Linked DNA regions of Idiomarina loihiensis L2TR. The protein of the gene in region 1 interacts with the protein of each later gene in a pairwise test. Links are inferred from orthologs where the notes say so. Each region holds a gene or a part of one and is shown on either strand. Other genes may lie near its edges.

Region 1 (3,146 bases):
AATTACGCATGCAGTGGCTTGAATCGAAACAACGCGCTCCGGAAAATTTACCGGAGTACCCGCGCGCTGAAGATTTAGAACGGTTTTATGAGCATCTTGAAAAGACTCTGGGTCAGACTGGGTTCATTGTTCCTCAGCACCCCGGACAAGTCATGACGAAATTGCGTCGTTTATTTAACCGAGCCCGCCCGGAAGAAAATGAAATTAATATTTTACGTGGCATCTTAGCCTCTGTGGACAAATCAACGGGTAATACTTGACTAAAATAGTCGGGAATGTAGAATCTCAATACATTAACGATGAATTAAACAGCAGAGGAAACCACCATGCGCCTGACGTCAAAAGGTCGATACGCAGTAACAGCTATGCTGGACGTTGCGCTTTTTACGGCAAATGGTCCCGTGCCGTTAGCGGATATTTCTGAGCGTCAGGGAATATCTCTGTCGTATTTAGAGCAGTTGTTTTCGCGCTTACGTAAGCATGGGTTGGTGGACAGTGTGCGAGGTCCCGGTGGTGGTTATCGTCTGGGCTGTGCCGCAAACGATATTTCTGTTGGTGCCGTTATTCACGCGGTAGACGAGTCAATTGATGCAACACGTTGTCAGGGTAAAGCTAACTGTCAGGGCGGCGAACGTTGTTTGACCCACTCTTTGTGGGAAGGGTTAAGCGACAGAATATCCGACTTTCTCGACGGTATTACGCTGGCCGAGTTGATGAAGAAAGAGGACGTCGGTGACGTTCTGAATAGGCAGAATGCGTTGCATAACCACAGTGAAGAAGAGATTAAGTTAAACTCTCACCTATAATATTGCCTTTAAGTTGTCAGGAGCAAGCAAGTGTCTAAGTTACCTCTTTATTTTGATTATGCTGCAACCACGCCGGTAGACCCTGTTGTAGCAGAAAAAATGATGGGATGTTTAACGCAGGATGGCTTGTTTGGTAACCCGGCATCGCGTTCGCATAAGTACGGCTGGCAGGCAGAAGAAGCTGTCGATATTGCCCGGAATCAGGTTGCTGACCTTATTAATGCCGACGCGCGCGAAATTGTTTTTACCTCAGGTGCGACTGAGTCAGATAACCTCGCCATAAAAGGCGCAGCTCAGTATTACTCAGATAAAGGCAAACACGTTATTACACTTAAAACCGAGCACAAAGCGGTTTTAGATACCTGTGCGCAGCTGGAAAAAGAAGGCTTTGAAGTGACGTATCTGGATGTCGGAACAGACGGCTTGCTGGATATGGATTTGTTCCGCTCAGCCTTGCGCGAAGATACGGTGTTAGTGAGCGTAATGCTGGTTAATAACGAAATAGGTGTGCTTCAGGATATAACCACTATAGGTCAATTGTGCCGTGAAAATGGCACAATATTTCATGTTGATGCTGCACAGGCCGCCGGAAAACTTCCGATGAATATGGTCACGTTACCTGTTGATTTAATGTCACTTTCTGCGCACAAGATGTATGGCCCTAAAGGTATTGGCGCATTGTATGTACGCCGCACTCCGCGAGTTCGGCTGCTGGCGCAAATGCATGGCGGGGGTCATGAGCGTGGCATGCGCTCAGGCACGTTACCAACTCACCAAATTGTCGGTATGGGTGTAGCGGCGGAACTGGCTCTTAACGAGCTGGAACTGGAGCCCGCACGAATTGAAAACTTGCGTCAGCGACTATGGAAAGGGGTTAGCCAGTTAGAAGGTGTAACTTTGAATGGCTCTGACCAGCAACGGGTTCCGCATATTACTAACATCAGTTTTGCCGGAGTTGATGGTGAACTGTTGCTAATGGCGTTAAAAGATCTTGCGCTCTCATCGGGCTCGGCCTGTACGTCGGCCAGTGTTGAACCCTCGTATGTGTTAAGAGCATTAGGCGTTGAACATGAGCTGGCAATGAGTTCATTGCGCTTTAGTATTGGGCGTTACACGTCCGAAGCAGATATCGATAGTGCGGTAGAGCTTATCCACCGCACTATCGGAACCTTAAGAGGCGCTGCTTAGTCCTTAAGCAGGCCAGCAAAGGTTTTACGGAACTTAGCCAGCTTCGGTGAAATTACCGCCTGACAATACGGGTTTTCCGGGTTTCTGGCGTAGTAGTTTTCGTGGTAATTCTCTGCCGGGTAAAAAGTCCCTAACTCAGTCACTTCCGTTACGATAGGAGCTGCAAATGCTGCATCGGCTTCAAGTTCCGCAATAATACTTTCCGCTTCACGTTTTTGCGCGTCGTTATGATAAAAAATTGATGTGCGATATTGAGTACCCACATCGTTACCCTGACGATTCACCTGAGTTGGATCGTGCAAAGTGAAAAAGATTTCTAAGATTTGACGGTAAGAGATCTGCTCTGGATCGTACTGGAGTTGTGCAACTTCGGCATGTCCTGTTTCGCCACTGCAAACCTGCTCGTAAGTTGGATCGATGGTATGCCCGCCAGTGTAGCCCGATTTAACCGACTGAATGCCTTTTACCTGAAGGAAGGCTGACTCAACACACCAGAAGCAACCCCCACCAAGAGTGGCTTGTTCATATTCATTGTTCGCCATGTCAGAACTCCTTATCGTCAAATAGACGTCTATATGGCTATATAAGTTCTCTCATCCTAGCTGAGAATGAATGAAAAAACAATCACTGGGTATTCGATTTCTGCGCCGATCTCACGTATAATCCGCGCGACTGATTTATCCCTTAATTTTATTGGAGTTTATAACCATGGCTTTAGAGCGCACTCTATCAATTATCAAGCCTGATGCAGTTGCAAAAAACTTAATCGGCGCTATCTATAACCGTTTTGAATCTGCTGGTCTTCGCATTGTTGGTGCTAAAATGATGCACTTAAGCAAAGAACAGGCAGAAGGTTTCTACGCAGAACACAAAGAACGTCCTTTCTTTGGCGCTTTGGTTGAATTCATGACTTCAGGCCCTATCGTTGTTCAGGTTCTTGAAGGTGAAGACGCTGTACGTAAGAACCGCGACATCATGGGTGCTACGAATCCTGCAGAAGCACTGGCAGGAACTATTCGTGCCGACTATGCTGAAACTATAGACGAAAATGCGGTACATGGTTCAGATGCAACTGAATCTGCTGCACGTGAAATCTCTTACTTCTTCAGCGACGAAGAAGTTTGCCAGCGCACTCGCTAAGACTGTATTCGA
Region 2 (3,295 bases), 2.2 Mb from region 1 along the record:
TATGGCTTAGGCTTCCCTCCATTCCGCGGCGGCCCTTTCCGTTATCTGGAAACGCTTGGCATGGACAACTTTATTCAACTGGCAGACAAGTACGCGCACCTGGGTGAAATTTATCAGGTTACCGACGGCATGCGCGAAATGGCTAAAGCCGGTAAATCTTACTTTGACACAACCAGCGCGAAGTAAGGCTTGAGGAGGTTATTAAAATGAAAGACATCGTCATAGTAGATTGTATTCGTACGCCAATGGGGCGTTCAAAAAATGGTGTTTTCCGCCATACTCGTGCCGAAGACCTCTCAGCTGCGCTGATGAAGGGCTTACTTGAGCGTAACCCGGAAGTTGACCCGGAAGAACTGGAAGACATTTACTGGGGTTGTGTACAACAAACCTTAGAGCAAGGCTTCAACATTGCGCGTAACTCAGCGTTAATTGCCGGCATTCCACACAAAGTAGCCGGTGTTACCGTTAACCGTCTGTGCGGCTCATCAATGCAAGCATTGCACGACGCTACGCGCGCTATTATGAACGGCGACGGCGACATCTTTATGGCCGGTGGTGTTGAGCACATGGGTCACGTACCTATGACCCACGGAATCGACTTTCACCCGGGCATGAACAAGTCTGTTGCAAAAGCTTCGGGCAGCATGGGTATGACCGCTGAACTGTTATCTCGTAAGTTCGGTATTACCCGCGAACAACAAGACGAATTTGGTGCACGCTCTCACAGAAAAGCGCACGAGGCGACGGTTGAAGGCCGCTTTGCTAAAGAGATTTACGCAATGAATGGCCACAACGCCGACGGCGAACTGGTACGTGTTACTGAAGACGAAGTGATTCGCCCAGAAACCACTGCTGAAGGCTTGTCACAGCTTCGCCCAGTGTTTGACCCTGCTAACGGTACGGTAACCGCTGGTACCTCGTCAGCCTTGTCAGACGGCGCCGCAGCCATGTTGGTTATGTCTGCTGACAAAGCCAAAGAACTGGGTCTGACGCCACGCGTTAAAATCCGTTCAATGGCCGTTGCAGGCTGCGATCCATCCATTATGGGTTACGGACCGGTTCCGGCAACAGAAAAAGCGCTGAAGCGTGCTGGTGTGTCTATTGACGACATCGACGTTGTTGAACTGAACGAAGCCTTTGCCGCACAGTCACTGCCTGTACTTAAAGGTTTAAAACTGTTCGACAAGATGGAAGAGAAAGTGAACCTGAACGGCGGTGCTATCGCTTTAGGTCACCCATTAGGCTGTTCTGGCGCTCGTATCTCAACGACGCTAATCAACTTAATGGAAGAGAAAGACGCGAAACTTGGCTTAGCAACCATGTGCATTGGCCTTGGCCAGGGTATTGCTACTGTCTTCGAACGCGTTTAAAAGAAACAGAAAAATTAGGGCGGTTTAACACTTTAACTGCTCAGAGGAAGGGGGGAGCGAAGGCTCGCCCCTTTTTATTGTCAGGAAAGACTCAGAAACACGCCGTGAACCCATTCTTGGGGGCTTGACTGCAGCCATCCATGGCTGCAGACAGTTTCTGAGTCTTTCCCGCCAACAAACAGCGGCGCAATCCATCACTCCCCCTCACCTATTAAGCGCGAAAGTGTTAAACTACTCGGCAATTTCGCTTAACATCTTTGAAAGAAGTCATGACCCAGATTAACTGCGACAAAGAACTCGATACCTTAGGCCTTAAATGCCCAGAGCCCGTAATGTTAGTTCGTGCGGCTATTCGTAAAATGGATGTTGGTCAGGTGTTACTGATTATTGCGGATGATCCCGCAACAACCCGGGATATTCCGGGCTTTTGCGAGTTTATGGAGCATGAATTGGTTGGTTCTGAAACCGAAGAAATCCCCTACCGCTACTGGGTTAGGAAATCTCATTAATAGCCTGATGCTTAGATGTCAGGCTTTGTCTTTATTCAAGTACATTTCCCAAAACTCGGCCTGACCTACGTCACCTAATTCATAAGGTGCAAAGCCGAAGTTCTCATAGGCTTTTTTCGCCCGGTCATTGTTCTCAAGCACTTCCAGTGTCAGCTTCACGCAACCGCGGAACTCTGCAAGTGTTTTCACTTCTTCAAGAAGTTTACGCGCAACGCCCTGTCCCCGGTACTCTGGAATGACGGCTATGTCATGAATATTCATTAACGGTTTTGCTGCGAAGGTTGAAAAGCCTTCTACACAGTTTGCAACGCCAATCGGAGTGTCACCATCGTAGGCCAGCAAAGAAAAGACATGGTCTCGTTTTGCCATTTCGTCTATCAGGCTTTCTTTAACGTCATCTGATATGCCCTCACCACCACCCATTGGGTCTTTGGCATAAGCATCTAACATAGCAATAACGGCATTACGGTGTTTGGGGTTGCTATAGTCCGCAAGAGTAATTTCTATCATTCTTCCTTCGCTCATTTTACAACGTAAACTGTTTCATTTGGTCAGCAACAGGCTGATAGCAATGACAGCTAGTAACATGGTCGTTCACCATACCAACTGCTTCCATAAAAGCATAGCAAATGGTCGGTCCGACAAACTTAAAGCCTTCCTTTTTTAACGCTTTTGCCATGCTTTGGGAAGCTTCTGTTTCTGTTGGGATCTCACTTTGCGTCGAGTACGCATTAATAATCGGTGAGCCACCTACAAACTCCCACAGCCACCGCTCAAACTTAACGCCCTTTTCTTCTAACCTTATATACGCTTCAGCGTTAGTAAAAATGGCATCAATTTTGGCCTTGCTACGGATAATATCACGGTTGCTGTACAACAATTCACGATCAGCGTCACTCATAGCCACAATAGCTTGTGGGTCAAAGCCTAAAAAGGCTTTCTCGTAACCACTCTGTTTGCGCAGAATAGTTAACCAACTGAGTCCCGCCTGCTGCCCGTCCAGACACAATTTAGCAAAAAGTTCTATCGGGTCGCTTACCGGACGCCCCCAAACATTGTCATGATAAGCGCGGTAGTCGTCAGCAGATTCACACCAGGAACACCGTTCTGGCTGATTATTTGTCATGCCTTCCCCTATAACCAAGGCGATTCAGAGGGTATAATCTACGCATATTTTTCGACCTTCGGTCAACCACAAATAACAAAGCAGAGAATGCGTATGTCGACGTACGATGTGAAAACCTTTCAGGGGCTTATTCTTGCTCTTCAGGATTACTGGGCTCAGCAAGGCTGTGCCGTGGTTCAACCACTGGATATGGAGGTTGGTGCGGGTACCTTTCATCCAATGACCTTTCTGCGCTCATTAGGTCCGGAGCCAGCCAGTTTTGCCTATGTGCAACCCTGCCGCCGCCCGAC

The links.
Region 2: the proteins of IL_RS10480 (region 1) and tusA interact in binary tests that used the Escherichia coli proteins (3 or more experiments, as listed by UniProt). The link is inferred for Idiomarina loihiensis L2TR from one-to-one orthologs.

The regions. Positions count from the first base shown.
Region 1 is NC_006512.1:2,181,168-2,184,313, reverse strand. Bases 96-2,915 are described here. They hold IL_RS10480 (IscS subfamily cysteine desulfurase), read left to right. Parts: upstream 96-836; coding sequence 837-1,994; downstream 1,995-2,915. Other genes in these bases: ndk (nucleoside-diphosphate kinase), read left to right, coding at 2,703-2,915; msrA (peptide-methionine (S)-S-oxide reductase MsrA), read right to left, coding at 1,991-2,536; iscR (Fe-S cluster assembly transcriptional regulator IscR), read left to right, coding at 327-806; trmJ (tRNA (cytosine(32)/uridine(32)-2'-O)-methyltransferase TrmJ), read left to right, coding at 96-260. Also shown: more of trmJ, read left to right, coding at 1-95; more of ndk, read left to right, coding at 2,916-3,134. UniProt on the Escherichia coli protein: Master enzyme that delivers sulfur to a number of partners involved in Fe-S cluster assembly, tRNA modification or cofactor biosynthesis. Catalyzes the removal of elemental sulfur from cysteine to produce alanine.
Region 2 is NC_006512.1:9,268-12,562, reverse strand. What follows is about bases 291-3,259. They hold tusA (sulfurtransferase TusA), read left to right. Parts: upstream 291-1,639; coding sequence 1,640-1,879; downstream 1,880-3,259. Other genes in these bases: glyQ (glycine--tRNA ligase subunit alpha), read left to right, coding at 3,099-3,259; IL_RS00050 (DNA-3-methyladenine glycosylase I), read right to left, coding at 2,406-3,005; IL_RS00055 (GNAT family N-acetyltransferase), read right to left, coding at 1,898-2,389; fadA (acetyl-CoA C-acyltransferase FadA), read left to right, coding at 291-1,370. Also shown: fatty acid oxidation complex subunit alpha FadB, read left to right, coding at 1-186; more of fadA, read left to right, coding at 207-290; more of glyQ, read left to right, coding at 3,260-3,295. UniProt on the Escherichia coli protein: Sulfur carrier protein involved in sulfur trafficking in the cell. Part of a sulfur-relay system required for 2-thiolation during synthesis of 2-thiouridine of the modified wobble base 5-methylaminomethyl-2-thiouridine (mnm(5)s(2)U) in tRNA.